One region of the Paenibacillus xylanexedens genome, then DNA from elsewhere that is predicted to be linked to it. Evidence: predicted binding sites of a transcription regulator. Region 1 holds the regulator's gene; each other region holds the start of a gene.
What was found. The regulator Rex, encoded in region 1, represses fermentation and respiration genes when NADH is low (regulators of the CRP and FNR family bind a similar motif). The targets are predictions, from matches to a motif close to TTGTGAAATATTTCACAA.
Positions count from the first base shown of each region.

Region 2: BS614_RS00630 (formate/nitrite transporter family protein) is a predicted target of Rex. The motif match lies at 2,009-2,026, and genes of this name have one in related genera.
Region 3: BS614_RS20945 (L-lactate dehydrogenase) is a predicted target of Rex. The motif match lies at 2,869-2,886, and genes of this name have one in related genera.
Region 4: BS614_RS18875 (cytochrome ubiquinol oxidase subunit I) is a predicted target of Rex. The motif match lies at 2,537-2,554, and genes of this name have one in related genera.

Region 1 is NZ_CP018620.1:5,137,800-5,141,676, forward strand. Features, by position in the region: gene BS614_RS22345 (amidohydrolase) at 1-705, opposite strand, end outside; gene BS614_RS22350 (redox-sensing transcriptional repressor Rex) at 692-1,345, opposite strand; gene dinG (ATP-dependent DNA helicase DinG) at 1,564-3,877, opposite strand, start outside.
Region 2 is NZ_CP018620.1:166,877-170,753, forward strand. Features, by position in the region: gene BS614_RS00625 (molybdopterin-containing oxidoreductase family protein) at 1-623, opposite strand, end outside; gene BS614_RS00630 (formate/nitrite transporter family protein) at 1,049-1,900, opposite strand; gene BS614_RS00635 (S-layer homology domain-containing protein) at 2,279-3,877, shown strand, end outside.
Region 3 is NZ_CP018620.1:4,799,471-4,803,347, forward strand. Features, by position in the region: gene BS614_RS20930 (phosphotransferase family protein) at 7-786, opposite strand; gene BS614_RS20935 (hypothetical protein) at 988-1,197, opposite strand; gene BS614_RS20940 (WD40/YVTN/BNR-like repeat-containing protein) at 1,346-2,623, opposite strand; gene BS614_RS20945 (L-lactate dehydrogenase) at 2,961-3,877, shown strand, end outside.
Region 4 is NZ_CP018620.1:4,255,064-4,258,940, reverse strand. Features, by position in the region: gene cydD (thiol reductant ABC exporter subunit CydD) at 1-67, opposite strand, end outside; gene BS614_RS18880 (cytochrome d ubiquinol oxidase subunit II) at 82-1,095, opposite strand; gene BS614_RS18875 (cytochrome ubiquinol oxidase subunit I) at 1,095-2,459, opposite strand; gene BS614_RS18870 (MFS transporter) at 2,854-3,877, opposite strand, start outside.

The sequences.
Region 1 (3,877 bases):
AGGACGCAGTCCATAATCAGCCACGTTCTGCTCCACTTCACGAAGCGTTTCCGACATATGTGTATGAAGGGGAAGGTTTAGGTCGTTCGCGACCTGTACAAGCTTCTCTATGTAGTCAGGAGGGCATGTATATGGTGCATGTGGCGAGATTACGGTTGTAATGCGACCATCTGCCTGTCCATTCCACTCACGTGCAAACGCAGCCGACTCCTCCAGCTTCCGCAATTGTTCTTCTTCCGAGCACAGCCCGATTACACCACGTGCCAGTGCTGCTCTAACGCCGGATTGCTCCACAACTTTGGCAACTTGATCCATGTGATCGTACATGTCCAGGAAAGCTGTAGTTCCGCCTTTCAACATTTCAAGCACTGATAGCGAAGTTCCCCAATATACGTCTTCTGAAGTCATTTTCGCTTCCATTGGCCACATTTTTTCCTGCAACCATACTTGCAACGCAAGATCATCTCCGTGCCCTCTGAGCAACGACATTGCTGCATGACCATGCGTATTGATCAGACCCGGCAGGAAGAACAGTCCTTTTCCATCTACTTTGGTACTATTTTTGTCTCCATCCGGCAATGTCTCACCAATATGCACAATCTTGTCATCCTCAACAACCATGTATCCTTGAACCACGTTCCATGTTGTGCCGCCTTCATTAACGGCAAATTTGCCGTTGTGAATTACCCATCTATTTGTTGTCATCTTCCTCGTCGTCCTTTCCAGTCTCCAAGTAATAGGCCAAACTAAGCAGATCCGTTGTAAAGTCAGCATGGTGAATGCGGATATGCGGCGGTGTTTTTAGAATTGTTGGTGCAAAATTAAGGATCGCTTCGATTCCGGATTCAATAAGCTGATCGGCTACATTTTGGGCTTCCGTATCCGGAACCGTGATAATTCCGATGCGAATGTTTTCCGTTTTAACCGCTTCCGTCAATTCATCCATTGGTTTTACCGTCAAACTGTTGATTTGACTACCAATCTTCGGTCCGTATGCATCGAATACAGCAACAATCTTCATGTTGTCTTTCAGATACGCGTTATAGTTGGACAAGGCCTGTCCGAGGTTACCCGCGCCTACCAGAGCCACATTAATTTGCTGATCGATTTTGAGAATGTGACGAATTTTCTCGATCAAATAGGATACATCATACCCGATCCCTTTACGACCAAAATCACCGAAGTAAGCCAGGTCTTTACGAATTTGGGCCGGATTCAGATCCAGCCTCTGTCCAAGCTCTTGAGAAGAAACAGTAGCCACCTCACGCTGATGCAACTCGTTTAAATAGCGCAAGTATACAGGCAGACGTCGTACCACCGCTTCCGAAATTTTATCCGATTTCATTCTTGCTCCCCCTTACCAAGGCCACGATAAAATAATAGATGAAAAGATGAGTATTCTGTATAAACTCAAAGATAAACGTGACATTTTATACAGAATGCTCCTTGTAATTTAGGTTATAAGTTCTTACGTGCAACTGCTTTAATCGGATACGGAAATATCTAATAAAGTTTAACGCCAAACGATAGTGTCATGCAATGATATAACGACCAAAACAACTATTATTCTTGTTCATTAGCTGGTTTTTCCAACCATTCGGTAATTCGTGGAACCATCTGCTCCGTAAGCATATGCTCCATTTTGGGACCAGGTAATGAATATAAAAAGAATTTACCATAATACGCTTCAATCACCCGTGTATCATAAACAATGACAATTCCTCTGTCCTTTGCTGTACGCACCAATCGGCCAAATCCCTGCTTGAAACGAATGACCGCTTGTGGCACGGACAGTTTCATGAACGGATTTTTCTTCTGTTCCTGAAGCAACTCACTCTTGGCTTCCACCAACGGATGATTCGGTGGCTGGAAAGGCAGTCTCACAATAGCGAGACAAGTTAGCGCCTCTCCCGGGATATCTACACCCTCCCAGAAGCTGCTTGTGCCAAGAAGTACCGTAGCTTTGGCATCTTGGAACCTGCGAGTCAATTTGGAACGACTTCCACTATCAACGCCTTGACCAAGCAACGAGATGTCGTTACCAGACAGAGCTTCTTTCAGCGGATCATAGACCTGTCTCAACATCTTGTATGAAGTAAACAGAACCATCATGCGTCCACGCGTGGCAATTGCGGTCTCTGCCAGTGATTGCACCAGCATATTGACAAAGTGCGCATCACCCACACTGCCCTTCACACTTGGGAAATCACGCGGAATCACCAGAAGTGCCTGATCACGATAGTTGAAAGGTGATGGCAACATCGACGTTAATAGCCGATTGTTTTCGGCGGCTTCCTGCAAGCCAAGCTGTTCAATCATGAACTGGAATGACTTATCCACGGAGAGCGTAGCGGATGTAAGAACAACACTTTTCTTTTTGTCAAAAAACAAATCCTTAAGTTGTGCACTCACATCTACAGGTACGGCATACAGCTGGAGAGATTTGCTGCGGAACTGTCCGCTGGCTTCCATCCAGTACACCGTTTTGGCGTCATCCATACGCATGAAGAAACGTAAATTTTCCTTCAATGTGGTCAGATCTTTCAGTAATCCTGTAATATCCGTGATCAGACTATCCGATTGATAATCATCCTGATCTTCTTTCACCTCAAGCAGCAATTTGTCCCCTTTGCGAACCAAATCGCCCAGAGTCACATAGATCTGGTTCTCCAGATCCTGCAACTCCTGCCATTTTGCAGGTTTCTGAGATGCTTTCAGACGCAGTGAAAATTGCCCCGTCTCTCCCGGTGAAGCATCACTTCGTTCAGGCAACAGACCAAACAAAGCATCGCTCATACGATCCCACAGCTCCTTAACTTCAAGAGCGAGCGGGAACATCTGATCCACCATGGAGCCCCATTGCACCGAATTTTCATGCCCGGATAACTGCGAACGAAGCATAGGCAGCTGTCCATTACGACTGTCTTTAAACAGGCGGGTCAGTGTATGAACCAACGTGAAATATTTCATATGCATTCCAAGATGTTTACCAGCGACATCCTCCAGATGATGGGCCTCATCGATCACAAGACTCTCATAGGCTGGCAGCAGCTGATGCGCAGCTTTCACATCCGTAAACAATTTGGAGTGATTGGTGATTACGATATCAGACAACCCAGCCTCATGTTTGGCACGATGGTAGAAACATTTGCGGAACCATGGACATGATCTTCCCAGACAAGACTCAGATTCGCTCTGTACCGTCTCCCAGAAGTCCCCTCCGCGTCCGCTAAGGTTAAGTTCCTCATCATCTCCGGTTTCGGTCTGCGTAAGCCAGACAATCATCTGAGCAGCTGTGAAATAATCCTCTTTGGGTGTGGCGAATTCACGTTTATTGATTTTGTGTTCAAATTTGCGCAGGCACAGGTAATGTCCACGTCCTTTGAAAACAGCAGCCTTAAACGGGAACGGAACCACTTGGGTCAGCATCGGAATGTCCCGCTCTCTCAATTGCTCCTGCAGATTGATCGTATGCGTGCTGACCATAACTTTCTGTTCTTGCTTTACACTTTCGTAAATAGCAGGCAACAGATACCCTAGAGATTTACCGGTACCCGTTCCAGCTTCGATCAAGAGATGTTTCTCTTCATCCAGGGCTTGCCTTACACTGCTGAACATCTGAGTCTGCGCTTCACGCTCTTCGTAATGATCCAGTGTATCCTTCAGGTTCTCCCGAACCTGGTCCATAAACTGTTCGAAGCTTACACCATCGAGGGGGTTAGCCTCCCGCTCATCGCGTGGTGCACCAATATCGGTCCAATCACTTACATTAAGAGCAAGCTGACGATAATAGGTATGTCCGTCCAGATCCTGAATCGGCTCTGCTTCCTTCTCACTGCGCATTCCGTCCAAGAACCAGCCCAAGTCACTGTCTTCT
Region 2 (3,877 bases), 2.1 Mb from region 1:
TTGCGATGAACGTCGATGACGACGATCTTGGCGCCTTTTTTACGGGCTTTCTCCGCCAAAACGACCTGATGCATATTGGTACTGACGATATTGCCACCCCATACCAGGATGAGATCCGCATGCTCCGTATCTTCCGGCACCGTTCCCCGGTTGGCGCCCATCGTATATTTCCAGCCGGTATTTCCAGCAGAGTTACAGATTGTCTGCTCCAGTACACTCGCACCAAGCGCATTGAAGAAACGCCGATCCATGCCGTCTACGCCGAGAATACCCATGTTACCGTAAAAGCTGTAGGGCAGGATGCTCTCCGGGCCGTAGGTTTCGGACAATGCAGTGAATTTGGTCGTAATCTCGCGAATCGCTTCATCCCAACTGATTCGTTCGAACTTGCCTTCGCCTTTGGCTCCTACACGTTTCATCGGAAATTGTAGACGCTCGGGGTGATACACCCGCTCGGTCATATTTCTGACTTTATTACAAATGGCACCCTTGGTTATGGGATGATCCGGATTGCCTGCCACCTTCACAATTTTGCCGTTCTCTTTATGTAATAACAGACCACAAGTGTCCGGACAGTCGAGCGGGCACACCGCCGCAAATACACCATTCTCCTGATCGATCATCGTAAGGCTCCCCTCTATAAAAGCTATCCCTATATCATATCTTCTTCGAGGTTATCGCGTAAAGAGAACAGTATGTTTTTTGCTTCATATTCGCCGCTATGGCGGCTTTAAATTATTTTCAAAAAATGTTTTTGAGTTTGATTCAACTTCAGAATTCAGGGGTAAATTAAAAATAAGGCATTAGGCTAGTGTTTCCCCACTTCCTCCTCATGCCATATCATGGACCACTCCCGAAATTCGCCATGAACAGGTTTCGTTCCCCCGAACCTTGTCATGGCGAATTTATTTTGCGTTAAACTCCAACAAGGACCTCATACAAAAAAACGATCCCGCCCTGCTCCATCACAGCATATTCACCATGAACCGAGCAAGATCAGAATCGTCTTCTCTTCTATAATACGTGCACACATGCTACGCTGTGCCCGCTATGCTTGTTTGCTCAACATCACTCTAGCCTCTGTCTCCACAGCTTCGATCGACGTTGCTATCTCCGGCTTCACTTTTGGCTCAGCTTGGCGCAGGTACACCACCCAATAGGCTGCAGCTACAAACAGAGCACCACCAGTCAGATTCCCGAGCCATACCGGAATGAAATTCATCACATATTGACCCCACGAATAATGTCCTTCAAAGATTGCCGCCGGGATGAGAAACATATTGGCTACAACGTGCTGGAATCCAATAGCCACAAACGCCATCGTTGGGAACCAAATACCCAGTACCTTGCCACTCATCGTATCCGATGCATAAGATAGCCACACGGCCAGCGCGACCAGCCAGTTACAGCCAATGCCGGAGATAAAAGCCTGCAGGAAGCCGTCATGCAGCTTGTGCCCAGCCATATCCACCACTTTAGACAGATATACACCCTCTCCAGTCAGACCAAGCACATGTCCAAACGCGTATGCGACAAACAAAGCTCCAACAAAGTTACCAATCGTCACTAAGGTTAGATTTTTCAACATGTTACCTACGGATAACTTTCGAGCAATCGTCGCGAGTGGAACTGCCATCATGTTACCTGTCAGCAACTCGCCACCACCGATGAGCACCAAGATTAGTCCCACCGGGAACACTGCTGCACCAATCAGATTAACCAGACTTCCCCACTCAGCAGGAGCAGATGCAATCACCCGAATATCCAGTAGAAAACCCAGCGCAATAAAAGCCCCTGCCAGAAAACTGAGCACCAGTACAGAAGACACCGGATATTGAGCCTTCTTCATGCCTGTTTGCGCCGTATATTGTGCAACCTCAAGAGGTGTTTTTGCTGCCATATCATTCATCCTCTCCTTCATTGTTTATCATTGGATAAAACCATCTGAAATTCATTAGTTATGCGTTGAATACCATATCCTAATTGTATCTCGGTACTGCATGAAACTTTGTGCAAATTATCACAATGTTGATTATAAAGATGCATTTAAGAGGCGTTATTTTCGTTTAAATGCGACTGGTATGAAGACTTATATATATGAAGGAAATTGTTCAGAAATTGTTCAGAATCAATTTGTATAATAGGCACACATATTGAATGTACATCTGTTGGGCAGGGATGGATTTGGGTCAGGAACAGTTCCATGTTGTGTACGTCATCAAAATGATGTTCTGTAGGTCATTTCATAGCAAATCTACGGACACTAGGAGGTTTAAACATGTTCAAACAATCTTTACGCTGGAGAACAGTTATGATGTATGCTTTGATATTCACTCTGGTTCTCCCCAATGTCCTTCTTCCCCAAGCTCATGCTTCCACTAACGGAAATGTGAACATTTTATCCGCGTTTAATAACAACGTCGATCGTAATCTGGTAAACGTCGTTTATGCTAACGGGAAGTATACCGCAGTGGGTGGAAAGGGACGCATTGTACAATCTACAGATGGATTAAATTGGACTGTAGTCAATATTGGCGTGTCTAACGAAAAAACAACTTGGAATAGCCTCGTTTATGAAAACAATATATATGTTGCAGTTGGAACGGAAAACAATACCCGTCTGAAAGCCAGATTGATTGTATCGTCTGATGGCGAGACATGGGTTGATAAATCATCTGTAATTGACGGAAATACTTTACAAAAGGTAGTTTATATCAACGACCAGTTTTATGCCGTTGGCGGTAAACATCCTACGACTAACCGTAATGATGATATCGGTATTATCTATTCATCCTCGGATGGGATGACATGGACATTATGGAGTACCCTGCCTAGAATTTGGCCGACAAATACCACAATAAGCACCTCCTTTAATTTGACGGACATGGCCTATATCTCTGGCAGATATGTTGTTGGTGGTAACGTGTTAGGCGGATATGCTTACTCCAGTAACGGGACAAGCTGGACGAACGGGTTCATAGGCAACTATGGTTTGGGAGAGTTCGCTGTCTACAATGGTAGGCTTCACATGCTTGAAAGCCAAACAAATGGCTACTCCAGTAGTGACGGAATAACGTTTACAGCCGACGCCTCCTATAACGGTATATTCGGCATACTGCAAGATGGCGCGACACTTTATCGTTTCGGCCAGGCAGGTAAACTGGACTCATCCACGGATAACGGCGTCAATTGGACTTCGGAGCCTACAGTAACCAATATGACCATCCAATCTGTAGCTTCAAATGGAACGGGTATGGTCCTTGTCACCTCCGCTCCGAATAGCCTTGTTGTTACTGCCGACAAATCCGAATGGGAAAAGATCGCAGCTAATCTGCAGAGTGTAGCTTACAATGGCAACACATGGGTAATTGTAGGCGTTTCCGGCTCAAGTGCAACCGATAGCATTATACTGCATTCCGCGAGTGACTGGGAGCATTTAAATACAACCAGCCAGTTACTGCCCAAGGAGGCCTTTTCCAAAGTCGCTTACGGGAATAACACTTTTGTTGCCATGGGTAAAAAAATCGGGGTATCCACCGATGGTGAATATTGGACACTCAGTGATCTTCCCGCAGGTGTAACAGGTAAAGTGGTAGCGCTGACCTATGGTGCAAGTGGAGGTTTTGTTGCAGTAACTGATACAGGTGATACGCTCAACTCCATTGACGGATTATCTTGGACAAAGGGCACAAATATCGAACTGCCAGACAGGGATATATATAATGTGAAGTATGTAAACGGTGAATATATCGCTACAGGTTACGGAGTAATTTGGAAGTCGGATACGAACGGATTGAACTGGAATCAAATAATCGACTCAGATAATGAGATTTTCAATAATTATTACATGATAAACGATATTACCTATGTGAATGGA
Region 3 (3,877 bases), 340 kb from region 1:
GGCACACTAAAAGAAGTTATATATCCCGTCTTCAAAATAATTATATTCTTCATCCGTTATTCTTAACTTTCCATACCCGTTATAAAAGATTTCTCTATCTCTTTCATTATCAAAAGCATTATGCTTCGGTCTAATGGCTAACGCTACATCATATCTTGGATCGCCATAAGCTGCTCCTGCCCAGTCAATAACTCCAACAATATTGCAATCATTAACTAGCACATTATCTATAGTAAAATCTCCATGAATGAAAGTGTTCTCTATTGGTTTTGGTCTTCCTTCTTTCAACTGTTGAAGTAGTTCTGCTGAGCCGTCTACAGCAAAGTGAGTTAGATTATATTCTGCTTTATTAAGCATTGTATCTAACCAAGGACTGTTGTTGTTCAATAATTCAACAGGACAAGAGCATTCATGTATTTTCTTTAAACAAAGCCCAAAGTTAAAAATCGCTTTTTCTTTACATTGGAGGTCAGGCATTTTAGAGAGAAATTCTCTTAAACTTATTCCATCAATATAATCCATCAGAAGCCATCTCGATGTGTCCTCAATATGAAATGAATATGCCTTTGGAACAGGGAGTCCCGTATGGTAAAGGTATTGGAGCACCTTATATTCATCGGATAACCATTCATTATAAAGATCGTTTTCTGTCTTCTTGATGATGTACTTTTGATCAAACGTATCCAGTATAGCCACAGTAGAAGTATGACCTTGCTTAGGAAAAGTGATTTTCTGAACTTCCCCTATATGTTCTTTTATTTCAATTGGGAGATCTTGAATATTCATAGTTTTATCCTTTCTACAATTACATGCCCTTTCTCTTTCAGATAAAGTCAATAAAACAATTCCACATTTTGATTAATTTACCTTAATTATTTCTATAATAACCCATGCTGCAATATTTGCGAAGTGAATTTAAAAGCGTATACAATTCACTTCAAATCAAAAAGAACCCTCCCGCAGGAGCGTTCTCCGTGAATGATTAGCCTAAGCGTACATCAAGTCCATAAACCCGCGAGTTACATCTCCACCTTCAGCTGGTTCGGGTTGGTCTGCCTGTGCGTGTTCTGCCATGCAAGCCTTCACCGCTTCCTCTGTTGTACAACGATTCGCATCGTCACATGTGTAGCATAATTGAAGCATATATCTGGTTAATTCATCCGCCTGCGTGAATTGAGTTTGACCGTTGGTTCTCATCTTCATCACTCCTTCTCTTGTTGAGTTAAATATATCACCTTCTAGTGGATTTATTTGTGATTTATTTCACAAACTAAGCAAAAAAAAGAAAGGAACCCTTAGGCTCCTCTCCTTTCTCCTATCTATTCACATCGATAACACTCTACGTTTATAGTACTTTCCAATGTACACCGCCGTCCACCGTTTGCAATAACAACGATCTTTTGGCATCTGTGTTTTCAACCAGTATCCAGCCAAGCTTGGAGGTAACCATCTGCATCTTCACAATCTCCGGATAGTCTTCCAAAATTTTCTCCAGTACACTGCTTGCAGGAAGAGCGCTCCATGTTTTGCCCGCATCCTTAGTGTGGTAGGTTATGCCCTTTTGCATCGCCCAACCTTCCAATGCGTTCAGAAATACCGGTGAAAGGTTACGATTCGGACCCGTTTGTTTGTATAAAGTGAAATTGGACAGCTTCCAGCTCTTTCCGCCATCTGTTGTGAAGAATCCATTGAATGTCGTGCTCTCGCCTTTAGAACAGGACATTGACATCCAGGCTGACTGTGCTTCACGTCCAAAAAATTGTGGTGAACTAACACTGAAATTACCACACCCGTTGAATTTGTTTCGATCAAAAAAGGATGGCCCAGTATCCCAGTTCTCTCCGCCGTCTGATGTTACATACAACTTCGGTGTACCGAACTCAAGCGCTGTTAAGAAACCATGCTTTGGATCCGAGAAAGTCATCCCCGTGGTGTATCCACGTTTGGAAATCTCTTCTGCTTCCTGTTTGCCATCTTCATCACTGGATGACATCCGATTCCAGGTAATTCCACCGTCCTCGGTAAAGTAAAGTTTCTTGTCCTGTTTACCAATAGCGGTATCGACCGTGGTGAGAATCCAGCCTTTCTCAGGAGATACAAATGAGATCGCAGTCACTTTATCCGTCTTAGACAGAGAAGACAGGCTCCAAGTTACGCCCCCGTTGTTGGTGCGAAGCACCATGGTATCTGTTCCACCCATGCCTTCACGAACAATCCAACCATGTGCACGATCTACAAAATAAATGCTTTGTCCATATTTAGGGTTAGCCGGAAACTGTACATTTTCCGAAGGTGAAATATTGGTCCAGGTCTTTCCCTGATCCTGAGTGTAGTACAGGCGCAGCGCATTCCGCGTCACACCCCACGCCAATCCTCCGTTGTCATTGAGCAACTGAAAATCGGTCAAACGGGTCTGTATTTGGTACTTGGCCATATCTGCAGATTCTGTACTGTTCACAGGGGGAACGACAGTTAATGTCTGCCCTGTATTCCCGGCGTCCTCCTGCTGCTGCGGAGGTTCTGCTACCGGAGGTTGATCTGAGTCGGTGCATGCAGCCAATACAGCTGCTATACCTATAGACAGCAATGCTGTCTGCGTGATTTTAATCCATTGCGAACGCAAGTGGGTTCCACCTCTCTCATCCAATATACAGGCGCGCATGCCTGTCCTATGGCGTTTTATTTACGATTCATCAGAATCCACTGCTCCTATTCTACCACAAACCTTATGTAAAAGGCTCATTGCCCACTCATGGTTGGCCCGCTCCCTTTTTCCAGTTCATACTCTGGGCTATAGGTCGCACATTTATTACCATTAATTTCATCCTAAACTGTTTTTCGACGGAATAATTGGTAAAAAGACATGAAATGTGAACTATTTTATAGACAACACTCGCTTTATATTCTCTAATCCCTTAATATGGATGGGAGTATAACCCAAAAAGGAGAGGATATTGAACATGACAAATAGTGCAGCTCTGAAACCAAGTCGTGTCGTGATTGTAGGCATGGGTGCGGTGGGAACAACAACGGGATACACGCTAATGTTGAGACAGCGTTCGTCCGAGTTGGTATTTGTGGATGTGAATCATGATAAAGCAACCGGCGAAATGCTGGATATGAACCACGGTCTTCCATTTACGGGAGGCGTGAAAGTATGGGCTGGCGATTATTCCGACTGCAAAGATGCAGATATCATTATTATTACAGCGGGTGCTTCCCAGAAGCCGGGCGAAACTCGGATTGATCTGCTGAAGAAAAATGCAAGCATTTTCAAAGATATTATTGAGCGCATTACTGAAGTGAATTCTCATGGTATTTTACTGATTGCAACCAATCCTGTAGATATTTTGTCCTATACTTCATGGAAACAAAGCGGATGGCCTGCTTCCCGTGTCATCGGTTCAGGTACATTGCTCGATAGCGCACGTTTCCGTTACCTGATTGGTAAGAATAAAGGGATCGACCCGCGTAGTATTCACGCACACATTATTGGTGAGCATGGAGATTCCGAAGTACCGGTATGGAGCCTGGCTAACGTTGCAGGAACAGATCTGGAATTGGATGAAGAAACACAACAGGATATCTTCGACCGCACCAAAAATGCAGCGTATGAGATTATTAATGCCAAAGGCGCGACTTCCTATGCAATCGCCCTTGCTCTGGACCGCATTGTAGCTGCAATTCTCGGCAACGAAGGCTCCGTTCTGAACGTATCCACGTACCTTGAAGACTACAATGGTGTATCGGATGTTTATCTGGGTGTTCCATGTGTTGTCGATCGCAACGGTGTGCGCGAAATTCTGCCTCTTCCGCTGAATGAAACCGAAAAAGTGGCTTTCCAGGCTTCTGCTAACAAATTAAAAGAACAGATCGC
Region 4 (3,877 bases), 880 kb from region 1:
GAAGTCTTTTTTTTCGTTGTAAAGACATTTGCTGCGAGATCAGATTGGATTTGCCTCTCCTCTTCATTGAACGCTCCTCCTTTATTTTTTCCCTTTCACATAATCCGCATCAAACAGGAACAGTTTGAAGACCAGAATCAGAGAAGGAACTAACAGACACAGACCACCGATAAACACTACGACGAGTGCAAAGCCCATTGCAGGTGATGTGGCGCTGCTCTGAATGGTGATGTATGGATCGAGAATGTAAGGATATTGCCCAATCCCGTAAGCGAAAAAGGCTGTGAGAAATTGCAGCATGATGCATATAAAAGCTAATCCGTAACGTCGTCCGTTATATAACAGCCACATGGCAATCATGAAAAACGCAACGGAAAGCGCCAGCAGCCACCATAAATCCATCATATTTTGAAAATGACGCTCATTGTGTTGACCCAAATATATAAATGCAGTCAGCGCGAGAATAATGGTCGGTGTGCTCCAGAAAAAAGCATAGTTCCGCATCAGCTTCAATGCCGAATGGTCCTCTGCGCGAGAAGCGTAAAATGTGAGAAATGACCCACTAATGAACAATACGGACACGATCGCCAGTCCAACGATGCTCCACGATAATGGATTCGTAAATAGTGCCCAGTAATCCAGGGAAACGGTATCTCCCTGCTTCAAAATAAAGCCACCTTCAGACAGGGTCAGTGCCACTGACAATGACGCTGGAATAAGCAACCCTGTAGCTCCATATAAGAACAAATACACGATACTTTTTTTGGAACCATAATTTTCGAAAGCATAGAACGACCCACGAATGGCAAGTAAAATGACGGCAATACTTCCTGGAACAAGCAGCGCGGAGCCATAATAATAGGCCGTGTCCGGGAAAAATCCAACGATGCCAATATAGAAAAAGACAAAGAATACATTGGTGATCTCCCAGACCGGTGATAGATAACGGGAGATCAGACGATTAATCAGATGATCCTGCTTTGTCAGGCGTGCATAAAAGGCAAAGAAACCTGCTCCAAAATCAATGGAAGCTACAATAAGATAGCCGTACAAGAACAGCCAGAGTACCGAAATACCAATTAATTCATAACTCATCAGGCCTGATCCCCTTTCTTGGCTGATTGATCATGCTGCTCCTTCAACCATTTCTCCATCTCGAGTTCAGCAGGATTGTTATTGAACAACCGTCTCAGTACGACGACACACATAACGCCTAGCAGGATGTAGAGAAGCAAGAAGACGAAAAATAAAATTCTCACACTCGGTGAAGAAGTAGCGGCCTCTTCTACCCGCATATAACCTCGGATGATCCATGGTTGCCGCCCGATCTCTGCATAGAACCAACCCATCTCAACGGCCAGAAAAGCAAGCGGTGCACTCAGTGCAACCATACGTAGCATCCACTTGTTAAACTGATTACGTTTCTTCCAGAATACAAACAGGAAGTACAGACTTGATATAGCAAGCAGAGCGAATCCAATACCAGCCATTAGATCAAACAAATAATGCACAAGTAAGGGCGGGTGTTCATCTGGTGGAAATTCGTTCAGCCCGGTTACCTCGGCGTTAAAGTCTCCAAAGGCAAGGAAACTGAGCAGTTTCGGCAAATGAAGAGCGCCTATAATTTCATGTTCTGCATTCAGCCATCCCAAAAAAATCAAATCCGCTCCGCTTTCCGTCTCGAAATGCCACTCGGCAGCTGCGAGCTTCTCCGGCTGATGCTCAGCCAAAAACTTGGCAGACACATCTCCAGCTAAAGAATTTAACAAACTGAATACCAGCACAACGGCCATCATGAGATTCAAGCCTTTTTTGTGGTAGGCCGACACTCCTTTTCTCAGCATCGCAAAGGCTGCTATTCCTGCTAACAGAGCAGCTCCTGTCAGATAAGCCGAGCTTAATACATGGAACACTTTGGAGAACGTCGCTGTATTCAGCATCGCTTGCACGGGGTTCACTGCCATGAATTGACCTGCTTCCATGACAAAACCTTCAGGCTGGTTCATGAATCCGTTCACTGTTGTAATAAAAACAGCAGACATGCCTGCCCCGGCGACAATCGGAATAGTCAGCAACCAGTGGATATACGGATTTTTGAACCGATCCCACGTGTACAGATAAATGCCCAGGAATATTGCTTCAAAAAAGAATGCAAATACTTCCATAAATAGTGGCAGTGCAATGACATTCCCGGCCAGTTTCATAAAATTCGGCCATACCAAGGCCAACTGTAGTGAGATCGCTGTGCCTGTCACGACACCAACCGCTACAGAAATGACAAACCCTCTGGACCACCTCTTTGCCATAAGTATGTAATGGTGATCCTTCTTCCGAATGCCGATGAACTCTGCAATAGCAATCATCAAAGGTACGCCGACACCAAGCGTTGCAAAAATCACGTGGAACCCGAGCGTCAAACCAGTCACTAGCCTGCTCCATAAAACCGTATCAATAGCCATTCTTTGTGTTGCCTCCTTTCAAACTCTGTTCAATTTAGAAACATTCAATATCCGATTTGGCCAAGCTCAATGCAGAGTTGCGAAAAATTTCACAAAGTTAGGTATGACGATATCTTGCCACACCTATAATGCGTTTACTCCTGTAGGCCTCCGATAATAACAATCATTGGATGCCTATTAAAATCTGATATTGATGCACTTAAAGTACTAACGAAACCTATTAATCAAAATTATTATATCTTTATTTTTACCTAATTCAATCAAAGACACGTCTTCTACCCTAAACGTTCAAGAAAGGATCAACTCTTTCTGACAACTTGGTGAAAATCAAAAAATACACCCAATGGAGCTATTGATTCATTGGGTGTAAACGTGTTATTGCACGGAAGATTTTCTATTTTACTTTCTCCGGACTCACCGCACCTGCCTCGCGACGTACGCTCATGATGATCAGTGATGCAGCTAATACCGTAAGGATGATTCCAAGCATCTGAAATCCTGTCACATTGAATGTATCCCCCATAACAATTCCAATCAATAACGACGATAAAATGGTCCCCAGGTAGCGTGATGTATTAAAAATACCCGATGCCACTCCAATCATTTCTTTCGGTGTGCTTTTAAACAGTGCTGCTTGCATGCCGACCGCGTTTAGGCCGTTACTTATTCCAAATAAAGCTAAAGCAACAATGATTATGAAGATTGGAGAAGTTTCATTCATAACAACGATTAATATAGAGCCAAATGTCATTAAAGAAGCGGATACGATCAGAGCTGGCCGTGATCCTGATCTGTCAATCCAGCGCCCTGCGATCGGAGCAATAATGACTGAACATAACCCCAAAGCTAGCATGCTCATTCCTGTATGAACTTCGTTGAGATGACGTACCTGCTTCAAATACGTAGGAACTCCAAAAAAAAGTGCGTAAAACAGGATGTTCACCAGCATGTATTGCACATTCACCCAAGTCATCTCCGGATATGAGGCAAACGTTCGCAGAGGGATAAAAGGCGTGGCTGCTTTTAATTCATGTCGGAAGAACATGACGAGTGCGATTAACCCGATCCCCCCTGTCAGCAGATGCCATGTTGAAATATCTCCTGTGGAATTTACTGAAAGTAAACCGATGAGCAGAGTCACCAAAGCTACCGTAAACATCAGGATACCTGGTGTGTCAATTAACGCAAGCCATTGCCGAATGGACATGTGACCAGAGATAGACAGGGATTGCTCGTCCTTCGGGATTGTTTTCCAGGCGAACCAAAAACTCGCCAAGACAAACGGAATATTAACGAAGAATATGCTGTGCCAGTCCCACCAATGAATCAATACTCCACCAATAAAAGGTCCAATTGCAGCCGCTCCAGAAAGGAATATAGCCAAGGTGGACAAGGCGGAGGCTTGTTTTTCAGTCACG